One region of the Arthrobacter sp. NicSoilB11 genome, then DNA from elsewhere that is predicted to be linked to it. Evidence: riboswitches for the same ligand, from Rfam matches in the RefSeq annotation. Region 1 holds a riboswitch; each other region holds the start of a gene.
What was found. Region 1 has a riboswitch for S-adenosylmethionine ahead of LDO14_RS07060 (homoserine O-acetyltransferase). Riboswitches for the same ligand answer to the same signal wherever they lie in the genome.

Region 1 (3,240 bases):
CGAGGGCAGATGAAATACGTTCGGTAGTGGCCGCGAGGCCATCTTGTTCACAGGCGTAAGAGACGTGATCCATGCGCATGGCAACATCTTGGCACTTTGTGATCCGGCTCTCAGCTAAGGGTACCCTTACTGGAAAAGGGCCGGGAAAAGGGCCGGGAACATGGGCAAGAAGGACGACGGCGGCGTCCCCGGCCGGGTGCGGGGCGGCCCACCTGTGGCGGCTCGAAAGCCATGCAGGGCGACCTTGTTCGTCACAATGCTGTCCACGGCGACTACCCCGTTCCTAGACTGGGCGCAGGTCATGAGCGCCAGCGCCAAGCCCCGGCTCGCTGGCCGGCAACCCTCCACCCGCGGTGGGGTGCCCCGGGTGAGGACCTGGCTGTCCGGCAAGAGCCGGAAGCAAGCGCGGCCCGTACTGCCCCACGCATTCCGGGCCCATGTCATAGGAGACTGAGATGTCCAACGGATGGTCTTTCGAAACCCGCCAGATCCATGCCGGCCAGGAGCCCGACAGTGCCACAGGAGCCCGCGCGCTCCCCATTTACCAGACCACGTCCTTCGTGTTCCCCAGCGCCGAAAGCGCAGCCAACCGCTTTGCCCTCGCCGAACTTGCACCCATCTACACCCGGATCGGCAACCCCACCCAGGATGCCGTCGAACAGCGGATCGCCAGCCTTGAGGGAGGCCTGGCCGCATTGCTGCTGAGCTCTGGCCAGGCCGCCGAGACGTTCGCGGTGCTGAACATTGCGGAGGCGGGGGACCATATTGTGGCGAGCCCCAGCCTTTATGGCGGAACGTACAACCTGTTCGCCCACACCCTGAAGAAGTTCGGCATCTCGGTCACCTTCGTCCAGGATCCCGACAACCTGGACCAGTGGCGCGACGCCGTCCAGCCGAACACCAAGCTCTTTTTCGGTGAAGTGGTGTCCAATCCCCGCCAGGACGTCCTGGACATCGAAGGCATCTCCGAGGTGGCCCACCAGGCAGGCGTGCCACTGATCGTGGACAACACCCTGTCCACGCCCTACCTGATCCGCCCACTGGAGTGGGGTGCGGACATCGTGATCCACTCCGCCACCAAATACCTGGGCGGCCACGGCTCCGCAATTGCCGGCGTGATCGTGGACTCCGGCAAATTCGACTTCGGCAAGGACCCTGAACGGTTCCCCGGCTTCAACACCCCGGACCCCACCTACAACGGCCTGGTCTACGCCCGCGACCTAGGCGCCGACGGTGCGCTGGGTGCCAACCTCTCCTACATCCTCAAGGCCCGCGTCCAGCTGCTGCGCGACCTTGGCTCGGCGGTTTCCCCCTTCAACGCCTTCCTGATCTCCCAGGGCCTGGAGACGCTGAGCCTGCGGGTGGAACGCCACGTTGCCAACGCCACTGAAGTGGCGCGCTGGCTGGAAGGACGGGACGACGTCGAATCCGTCGCCTACGCCGGGTTGCCCTCCAGCCCCTGGTACGAGCGTGGCCGCAAGTACGGGCCCAAGGGAACGGGCGCCGTCGTGGCCTTCAACCTTGCCGGCGGAGCGGAGGCGGGCAAGCGCTTCGTCGACGCCCTGGAGCTGCACTCCCACGTGGCCAACATCGGCGACGTCCGCTCCCTGGTCATCCACCCGGCGTCGACCACCCACAGCCAGCTCTCGCCGGAGCAGCAAGCGGTGGCCGGGGTGAATCCGGGACTGGTCCGGCTCTCTGTTGGCCTGGAGCACATCGACGACATCCTGGCCGACCTGGAAGCGGGTTTCCGCGCTGCCAAAGACGCCCAGAGCTAAAAGCGCGCCAGGGCTGACGCCGGAAGGGCCGGCAAGCGGGGAAGTCACAACCAGTCACACTCTTGGCCTGGAGCGGGGGGTGTTTCGTACACTCGAACCAGGTCATGAGTGCCAGTGACAGCCCCGGCTTGCTGGCCGGCAACCCTCCATCCGCGGTGGGGTGCCCCGGGTGAGGACCTGGCCTGCCGGTCAGACGACGGCAGGCAAGCGCGTAGAAGAGGTCTTGCCATGACGGTTACCGTCGCCCGAACCACCATCCCCGAACACGGAATTGTCCGCTACGCCTCCATCGGAGGGCTGGAACTCGAAGCCGGGGGGCACCTCCCGGACGTCACGCTGGCCTACGAAACCTGGGGCACGCTCAACGCCGACGCCAGCAACGCCATCCTGATCGAGCACGCCCTGACCGGCAGCACCCACGTGACCCGCGGCGACACGGACGAAGAAGGCTGGTGGGAACAATTGGCCGGTCCCGGCGCTCCCGTGGACACGGACAAGTTCTTCGTGGTGTCCGTCAACATCGTGGGCGGCTGCTACGGGTCCACGGGCCCGTCGTCGGCCGCCCCGGACGGAGCCCCCTGGGGCTCCCGCTTCCCCCTGGTCACCCTGCGGGACAGCACGGTGGCAGAGGCCCGGCTGGCTGACCAGCTGGGCATCAGCAGCTGGTTCGCTGTCCTGGGCGGATCCATGGGCGGCGCCCGCGCCCTTGAATGGGCAGTGACCTACCCGGAGAGGGTGCAGCGCTGCGCCGTCATCTCCGTGGGTGCCGCGAGCACGGCGGAACAGATCGCCTTCGCGCAGGCCCAGACCCTGGCCATCCGGCAGGACCCACACTTCAACGGCGGCGACTACTACGGCGGCCCCTGCCCGGAAGCCGGGCTGGCACTTGCCCGGCGCATTGCCCACATCACCTACCGGTCCGCGGCTGAACTGGAAGGCCGCTTCGGCCGGGAACCCCAGGCGCCGGAGTCGCCCCTGAAGGGTGAGGCTCTGGCCGCCCGCGGCCGCTACCAGGTGGAAAGCTACCTGGACCACCAGGGCAGCAAGCTCGTGAAGCGCTTCGACGCCAACAGCTATATCGCCCTCACCGAGGCGCTGATGAGCCATGACATCTGCCGGGGCCGCGGAACCCTGGCCGAAACCCTGGCCAGGTCCACCGCCAGGTTCTTCGTGGCCGCCGTGGATTCGGACCGGCTGTATTTCCCGTCGCAGTCCCGTGAGCTGGCCCAGGCCCTGCCGGGGGACGTGGACGTGCACGTCATCCAGGCGCCGATCGGGCACGACGGGTTCCTGACAGAGATCGGGCAGCTGGGCAGCCAGCTCCGGAGCAGCTTCCTGGCCTAGCGCCCCGCATGTGCATTCCTGCAGATGCCTTCTGCACTAATCGGCGTTGAGGTTGCACCGCAGGCAGACCATACTCAATCGAATCCGGTGCGTTCGTGGTGTGCATCACACCCGGCCG
Region 2 (3,240 bases), 1.9 Mb from region 1:
GAGAGTGAGGAAGCGCGTCGCCCGGACCCAGAGGAGCTAGGGCTTCCCGCGCGGCTAGATCTGCTTGAGTGCCTGTTCCAGGTCGCGGAGGAGGTCCTCCGGGTCCTCGAGCCCTACCGAGAGCCGTACCACGCCGTCACTGAGCCCAATGGCGGCGCGCCCTTCCGGCCCCATGGCGCGGTGCGTGGTGGTGGCGGGGTGCGTGATCAGGGACTTCGAATCACCAAGGTTGTTGGAGATGTCGATGATGCGCAGCCCGTCCAGCAGTGCGAAGGCCGCTTCCTTGCCGGAGCGCCCGCCGGAGGGAGCCAGCTCAAGCGTGAGGACCGTACCGCCGGCGCTCATCTGCCGTGCCGCCAGGTCGTACTGCGGGTGGGACTTGAGCAACGGGTACTTCACCCAGCTCACGGCGGGCTGTTCTTCCAGCCACTCTGCGAGCCGGAGCGCCGTGGCGGAGGAATGGTTCACGCGCAGGCTCATGGTCTCCAGGCCCTTGGTCAGGACCCAGGCGTTGAACGCCGAGAGTGCAGGCCCGGTGTGGCGCATGAGCTGTTTTACGGGACCGTCGATGAACTCCTTGGTGCCCAGGATGGCGCCGCCCATGACCCTGCCCTGGCCGTCGATGTGCTTGGTGCCGGAGTAGACGATGACGTCGGCGCCCAGGTCACCGCAGCGCTGCAGCAGGGGAGTGGCGAAGACGTTGTCCGCCACCACCTTGGCGCCGGCGGCATGCGCAAGTTCGCTGACCGCGGCGATGTCCACGATCTCCTGCATCGGGTTGGACGGGGATTCGAAGAAGACGGCGGTGGTGGGCTTGGAGAGGGCCTCGCGCCACTGGTCCAGGTCCGGCCCGTCCACGAAGACGGTCTCCACGCCCCACCGGGGAAGGATCTCGTTCAAAATCACGAAGCACGAACCGAACAGCGACCGGGCGGCCACCACCCGGTCGCCGGCAGCCAGCAGGGCACCAAGCGCGGTGAACACCGCGGACATGCCCGACGCCGTCGCGAAGCAGGCTTCGGTGCCTTCCAGCAGCCGGAGCCGCTCCTGGAAGGTGGCCACGGACGGGTTTCCGTAGCGGGAGTAGACAAAGCGTTCGTCCTCGCCGGTGAAGGCGCGTTCAGCTGCTGCCGCGGATTCGTAGACGAAGCCGGAGTTCAGGAAGATGGCCTCGGACGTTTCCTGGAAGTTGGTGCGGTCCAGCCCGCCACGGACAGCCTGGGTGTCGGGGTTCCAGCCGGGGGCGTCTTGGTTGAAGGTCACTTAGTTCTTTCCGAGGTTGGTGGGAAGGCCGCGGTTTTTCCAGCCGTTGACGGTGCGTTCGCCATAGCGGTCCGGCTCGCCTTCAAAGCCCTCCAGCACGTTGTAGGAGGTGAAGCCGGCCCGGGTGGCCGCGATGGCTGCCGCGATGGACCGCTGGCCGGAGCGGCACAGGAACACCAGTTCGGTTGAACGGTCCTCGGGCGCCTGCTGGCTGAGGTCGTTGATGAAGTCGGGGTTGGGGATGCCGCCGGGGAAGGTCCACTGGATGAAGAGGGGGTCGTTGTCCGTGGCCTTGGTGTCCGGAATGCCGATGTGGGCCCATTCGCCCTCGGTGCGGACGTCCACCAGGATGGCGCCCTGTTCCAGCTTCTCCCATGCTTCCTGGGGCGTGAGGTCTCCCGCGTAGCTCATGCGTGGCCCTCGCCGTCGAACTCGCCTTCAAATTCGGCGTCCAGTTCATCCACTGCGGTGGCAACCGCGGCATCGGCCGAGGCGATTGCCGCCGGAAGGACCACTGCCTGCGCCACGATCACGCTGGTGCCGTTGAAGGTGGCTGCCGGGCTGCCGTGCAGCACATAGCCGTCGGCCAGGGCCGTGGAGATCCGCTCGCAGAATGAACGGTCATCCGGGCCGGTGATCAGGCGGTAGGACAATTTTTCGTCAGGGGCAGGTGCGTCAGACACGACGGATCTCCTTCTTTCACGCTTGCAGCTCGAATCGGTCGATATGCCGAGTATTCACCTGAGGCACCCCGCCGCGAAAGGGAGGGTTGCCGACCGGCCAGTCAGGGCTTCACACCGGTACTCATTACTCCCCAAAAACGTAACATCTGCCGCGCCAAGCCGCACCGCCGCCGTCGTCATGTTCCGTAATTGAGCAGCGCTGAAGGGAGGCGCGGGGTTGAAGGAAAGCGCGACGGCGGACATCGCCGCAGGTGGGCGGCCGGCCACGTGCCGCCCGGGGCCGCAGGGCCGATAAAGTTCTTACCGGGGCGCCGCCCCGTCGTCACAGCAATGAGCACCGGGGGTCCTGTCAGCATGCGGGCAAACACATCGCGCCACCAGGCCGCCATCCGGGGGACCCGCCGGCCGTCCATCGGGGCGTTCCTGGCCGCGGCCCTCGTCAGCCTCCTGGCCCTGCTGGCGGCTGCGCCGGCGCATGCGGCGGACGTTGCGCCGGAAAAGGGAAAGCCCTGGCTGGGCGCGGTGCTCGAGTGGGGCGAGGACACCGCCGCAGGTTTCAGCGGCCGGCTTGGTGCCAGTCCGGCCGTCTTCGGCCACGACATCACCATCCCCTACCGCGATGCGGAACGGAACGACCTTGACGGCTTCCTTCAGCAGGCCGCGTCCCTAGGCGCCCACGCCCTGCTCACGGTGAAGCCGTCAGTGCCCCTGGACCAGCTCGGCACCGCGGAAGCGGAAGCATTCGCAGCGCAGGTGCGCGACCTTACGTCCGGGTTCAAGGGGCAGCTGCTGATCCGGTTCGCCCCGGACATGAATGCAAGCTGGGTGGCCTGGGGCCAGCAGCCCGCCGCGTACCGGCAGGCCTTCAGGGCTGTGGCGGCAGCGTTCAAGAAGTACGACGGCGGCCGGGCCACCTTGGTGTGGGCGCCTTACCTGGGCAAGGACTACCCCTTTGACCGCAACCGGGATGCCCCGCAGCCCGGAACCGAAGGCTTTTCCCTCCTGGACACGAACGGCGACGGGGCCTGGAACTCAAGCGACAGCGCCTACGCCCCTTACTACCCGGGCGACGACGCAGTGGACTGGGCGGGGCTGGCCGCCTATCACGACGACACGGCCGGCGGCCCCGCCGTCAACTCCCAGCCGAGGGCCGGCGAGCTCCAGGACATGCTGACGGCCTCCGGCGGCGAAAACTTCTACGGCACCTATTCCGAGGGGCGCAACAAGCCGTTCCTCCTCCAGACCTCTGCTTTCTACAGCCCCGCGTCCGGCGGCGCGCAGGAGGCGGACATCA
Region 3 (3,240 bases), 1.2 Mb from region 1:
TGCTTGGCACGGACCCGAGGATGGAAGCACAGGAAACCAAGGAGCTCGGCAGCGTCAACTGACGCGTTCTCCCGGCAGAACCGTCCACAGACGGTAGTTTGGAACCATGATCCAACCCGCTTCGAGCTACAACGATGACCTGCGCCTGGCCCATGTCCTGGCCGACTCCGTGGATGACCAGACCATGAGCCGCTTCAAGGCCCTGGACCTCCACGTTGAGACCAAGCCGGACCTGACGCCGGTCACCGACGCGGACAAGGCCGCCGAGGAAGCCATCCGGGGCCAGCTCTCCCGTTCACGCCCCCGCGACGCCGTCCTGGGCGAGGAATTCGGCAGCACCGGCCACGGTTCCCGGCGCTGGATCATCGACCCCATTGACGGAACCAAGAACTTTGTCCGCGGCGTTCCCGTATGGGCCACGCTGATCGCCCTCGTGGATGAGGGCGAACCGGTGGTGGGCGTCGTCAGCGCCCCGGCCCTGGGCAAGCGCTGGTGGGCGGCGAAAGGCATGGGCGCGTACATGGGCAGGTCCCTTGCCGCCGCCACCCGCCTTCGCGTGTCCAACGTGTCGAAGCTTTCCGACGCCTCCCTCTCCTACTCCAGCCTGGGCGGGTGGAAGGAACGCGGAAACCTTGACGAGTTCCTCGGCCTTACCGAGGATGTCTGGCGGACCCGGGCCTACGGGGATTTCTGGTCGTATTGCATGGTGGCCGAGGGCTCTGTGGACATCGCCTGCGAACCCGAGCTGAACCTCTATGACATGGCTGCCCTGGTGCCGATCGTGGTGGAGGCCGGCGGCCGGTTCACATCCCTGGAAGGCGAGGACGGCCCGTTCGGCGGGAACGCCCTGGCCACGAACTCAATCCTGCACTCGGAGGTCCTGCACCGATTGAACCCGTACCTGGACGATCTGCTGTAACTCACGCGCTTTCCACGTTTGAACGAATAATGCGACGCCGGACACCTCCCAAGGCAGGTGCCCGGCGTCGTTTATTCGGCGGCGCGTAACAAAGCCCTTAACAATTGCCGCGGCTTCAGTCCTGGCCGCCCCATGTCCTACGCTTTTATGCAGGTCACGAGTGCCAGCGCAAAACCCCGGTTTGCTGGCCGGCAACCCTCCATTCGCGGTGGGGTGCCCCGGGTGACGACCAGGCCGGTCCGGAGCGGATGCGGCAAGCGCGGATTCCACTATGCCGGAGTCCTGTACCAAGTGAGGTCTCTGTGACAACTGCCACCGTCTCCCCCCAGCCCGTCATTGCCGAAGCTGCCGTCCCCCATGCACGCCACGCCGCAGCCGGCCGGCCGCTCGCTGCGGTCACCGGCGCCGAAATCCAGGCGCCCCTGATTTCAGGCGGCCACGTGCGGTACGCCAACCTCGATTACGGCGCCTCCGCCCCGGCACTGTCCGTAGTGTCCGCTTACCTGAATGAGATCCTCCCCTACTACGCCAGCGTCCACCGCGGGGCAGGATACGCATCCCAGATCAGCACCTCCGTGTACGAGAACGCGCGCAGCATCGTCAGGGATTTCGTGGGCGGCCGCCCGGATGATTCGGTCATCTTCACCCGCAACACGACGGATTCGCTGAATCTGCTGGCCGGCTGCCTTCCCGTGACCGATGGCCGCCACGACGGCGAAGTGCTGTACCTGGACATCGAACACCACGCCAATCTCCTGCCGTGGCAGGGCGTCCCGCACCGCAGCATCGTCGCCGCCGACACCATCACCGGCACCCTTGAGGCCGTACGTGCCGAGCTTGGACAGGGCGGTGTCAGCCTGGTCGCGGTCACCGGGGCCTCCAACGTGACCGGCGAAATCCTCCCCATCCGGGCGCTGGCCGCGCTGGCCCACGAACATGGCGCACGGATCGTGGTGGATGCGGCCCAGCTCGCGCCGCACCGCCGCATAGACATCAGCGCGGATGACGTCGACTACCTCGCCTTCTCCGGCCACAAGCTGTACGCGCCCTTCGGCGCCGGCGTCCTGGTGGGGCGCCCGGACTGGCTGGACGCCGGCGTCCCGCACCTCGCCGGGGGCGGCGCCGTCAAGGAAGCCAGGCTCGACGGCGTCAGCTGGGCCACCGGCCCGGCCCGCCATGAGGGGGGCTCGCCGAACGTCCTGGGGGCCGCCACGCTGGCCCGCGCCAGCCAGGTCATTGCCGGCCTGGACCAGGAACGCTGGCACGCCCACGAGTCCGCCATCCGCTCCTTCCTGGTGGAGGGACTCCAGCGGATCGACGGCGTCACGGTTCACCAGATCTTCAAGGACACCAACCCCGAAACGGACACCATCGGGGTGGTCAACTTCTCCGTCGAGGGTTACGACGCAGGACTGGTGGCTGCGTACCTTTCGGCAGAGCATGGCGTGGGCCTGCGTGACGGGCGCTTCTGCGCCCACCCCCTGCTGAAGCGCCTGGGCCTGCCGTCCGGTTCCCTCCGCGCCAGCTTCGGCGTCGGTTCGCGCCTGGAAGATGCCGAGCGCCTGCTGGCCGGCATCCAGGCGCTCCGGAGCAACGGGCTGGGCTGGGACTACGTGGTGGACGCAGGCCGCTGGGTCCCTGCCAACGACACCCGCACCTACCCGCACTGGGCGCCCAACACCCCTGGAACAGCCGGCGCAGCGCCCTGCATCGACGACTGACGCCGGAGACCGGCCACTCCTGTTTCAGCCGGCTGACCGTGTGCCAGGGGAATGCGGTAAATTCGAAAGGTACCGCAGGACGTCAGCTGAAGGAGGCCACGCGTGGTTCGGGGTGGCCCCAAGCTTGATCACGGGCGGCGCAGGGAACTGGGCCAGAGCTTCCAGGACGGCGGCAGGCACTACCAGCGCGTCCGGCCCGGCTACCCTGAGGAGTCAGCCCGGTGGCTGGTGCCCGCCGACGCCCATGAAGCCCTCGACGTGGGTGCCGGTACCGGAAAATTCACCGCGCTGCTGCTGGACATGGGGCTGGACGTCACGGCCGTGGACCCCTCGGCGGACATGCTCGCCCAGCTTACGGAACACTACCCGGCTGCCACGGCGATGCCGGGGACTGCCGAGGCCACAGGCCTGCCCGACGCCAGCTTCGACGTCGTCACCGTAGCCCAGGCGTGGCACTGGTGCGACGCCCTGGCGGCAAGCACCGAACTGGCCCGCGTGCTGCGCCCGCACGGAACCCTCGGCCTGGTGTGGAACCAGCTGGACACCTCAGTGCCCTGGGTGCACCGGCTCTCCCGGATCATGCACGCAGGCGACGTCTAC

Region 2: it holds a riboswitch for S-adenosylmethionine, as region 1 does, so the genes downstream of both, LDO14_RS18915 (DUF1737 domain-containing protein) here and LDO14_RS07060 (homoserine O-acetyltransferase) in region 1, are expected to answer to the same signal.
Region 3: it holds a riboswitch for S-adenosylmethionine, as region 1 does, so the genes downstream of both, LDO14_RS12870 (aminotransferase class V-fold PLP-dependent enzyme) here and LDO14_RS07060 (homoserine O-acetyltransferase) in region 1, are expected to answer to the same signal.

What each region holds. Positions count from the first base shown of each region.
Region 1 is NZ_AP024657.1:1,522,984-1,526,223, forward strand. Features, by position in the region: gene LDO14_RS07050 (VOC family protein) at 1-79, opposite strand, end outside; SAM riboswitch class IV at 298-412, shown strand; gene LDO14_RS07055 (bifunctional o-acetylhomoserine/o-acetylserine sulfhydrylase) at 456-1,778, shown strand; SAM riboswitch class IV at 1,879-1,994, shown strand; gene LDO14_RS07060 (homoserine O-acetyltransferase) at 2,007-3,122, shown strand.
Region 2 is NZ_AP024657.1:4,054,182-4,057,421, reverse strand. Features, by position in the region: gene LDO14_RS18925 (O-succinylhomoserine sulfhydrylase) at 55-1,263, opposite strand; gene LDO14_RS18920 (rhodanese-like domain-containing protein) at 1,264-1,674, opposite strand; gene LDO14_RS18915 (DUF1737 domain-containing protein) at 1,671-1,946, opposite strand; SAM riboswitch class IV at 1,960-2,075, opposite strand; gene opgC (OpgC domain-containing protein) at 2,301-3,240, shown strand, end outside.
Region 3 is NZ_AP024657.1:2,772,298-2,775,537, forward strand. Features, by position in the region: gene rsgA (ribosome small subunit-dependent GTPase A) at 1-62, shown strand, start outside; gene hisN (histidinol-phosphatase) at 107-919, shown strand; SAM riboswitch class IV at 1,072-1,185, shown strand; gene LDO14_RS12870 (aminotransferase class V-fold PLP-dependent enzyme) at 1,222-2,640, shown strand; gene LDO14_RS12875 (class I SAM-dependent methyltransferase) at 2,743-3,240, shown strand, end outside.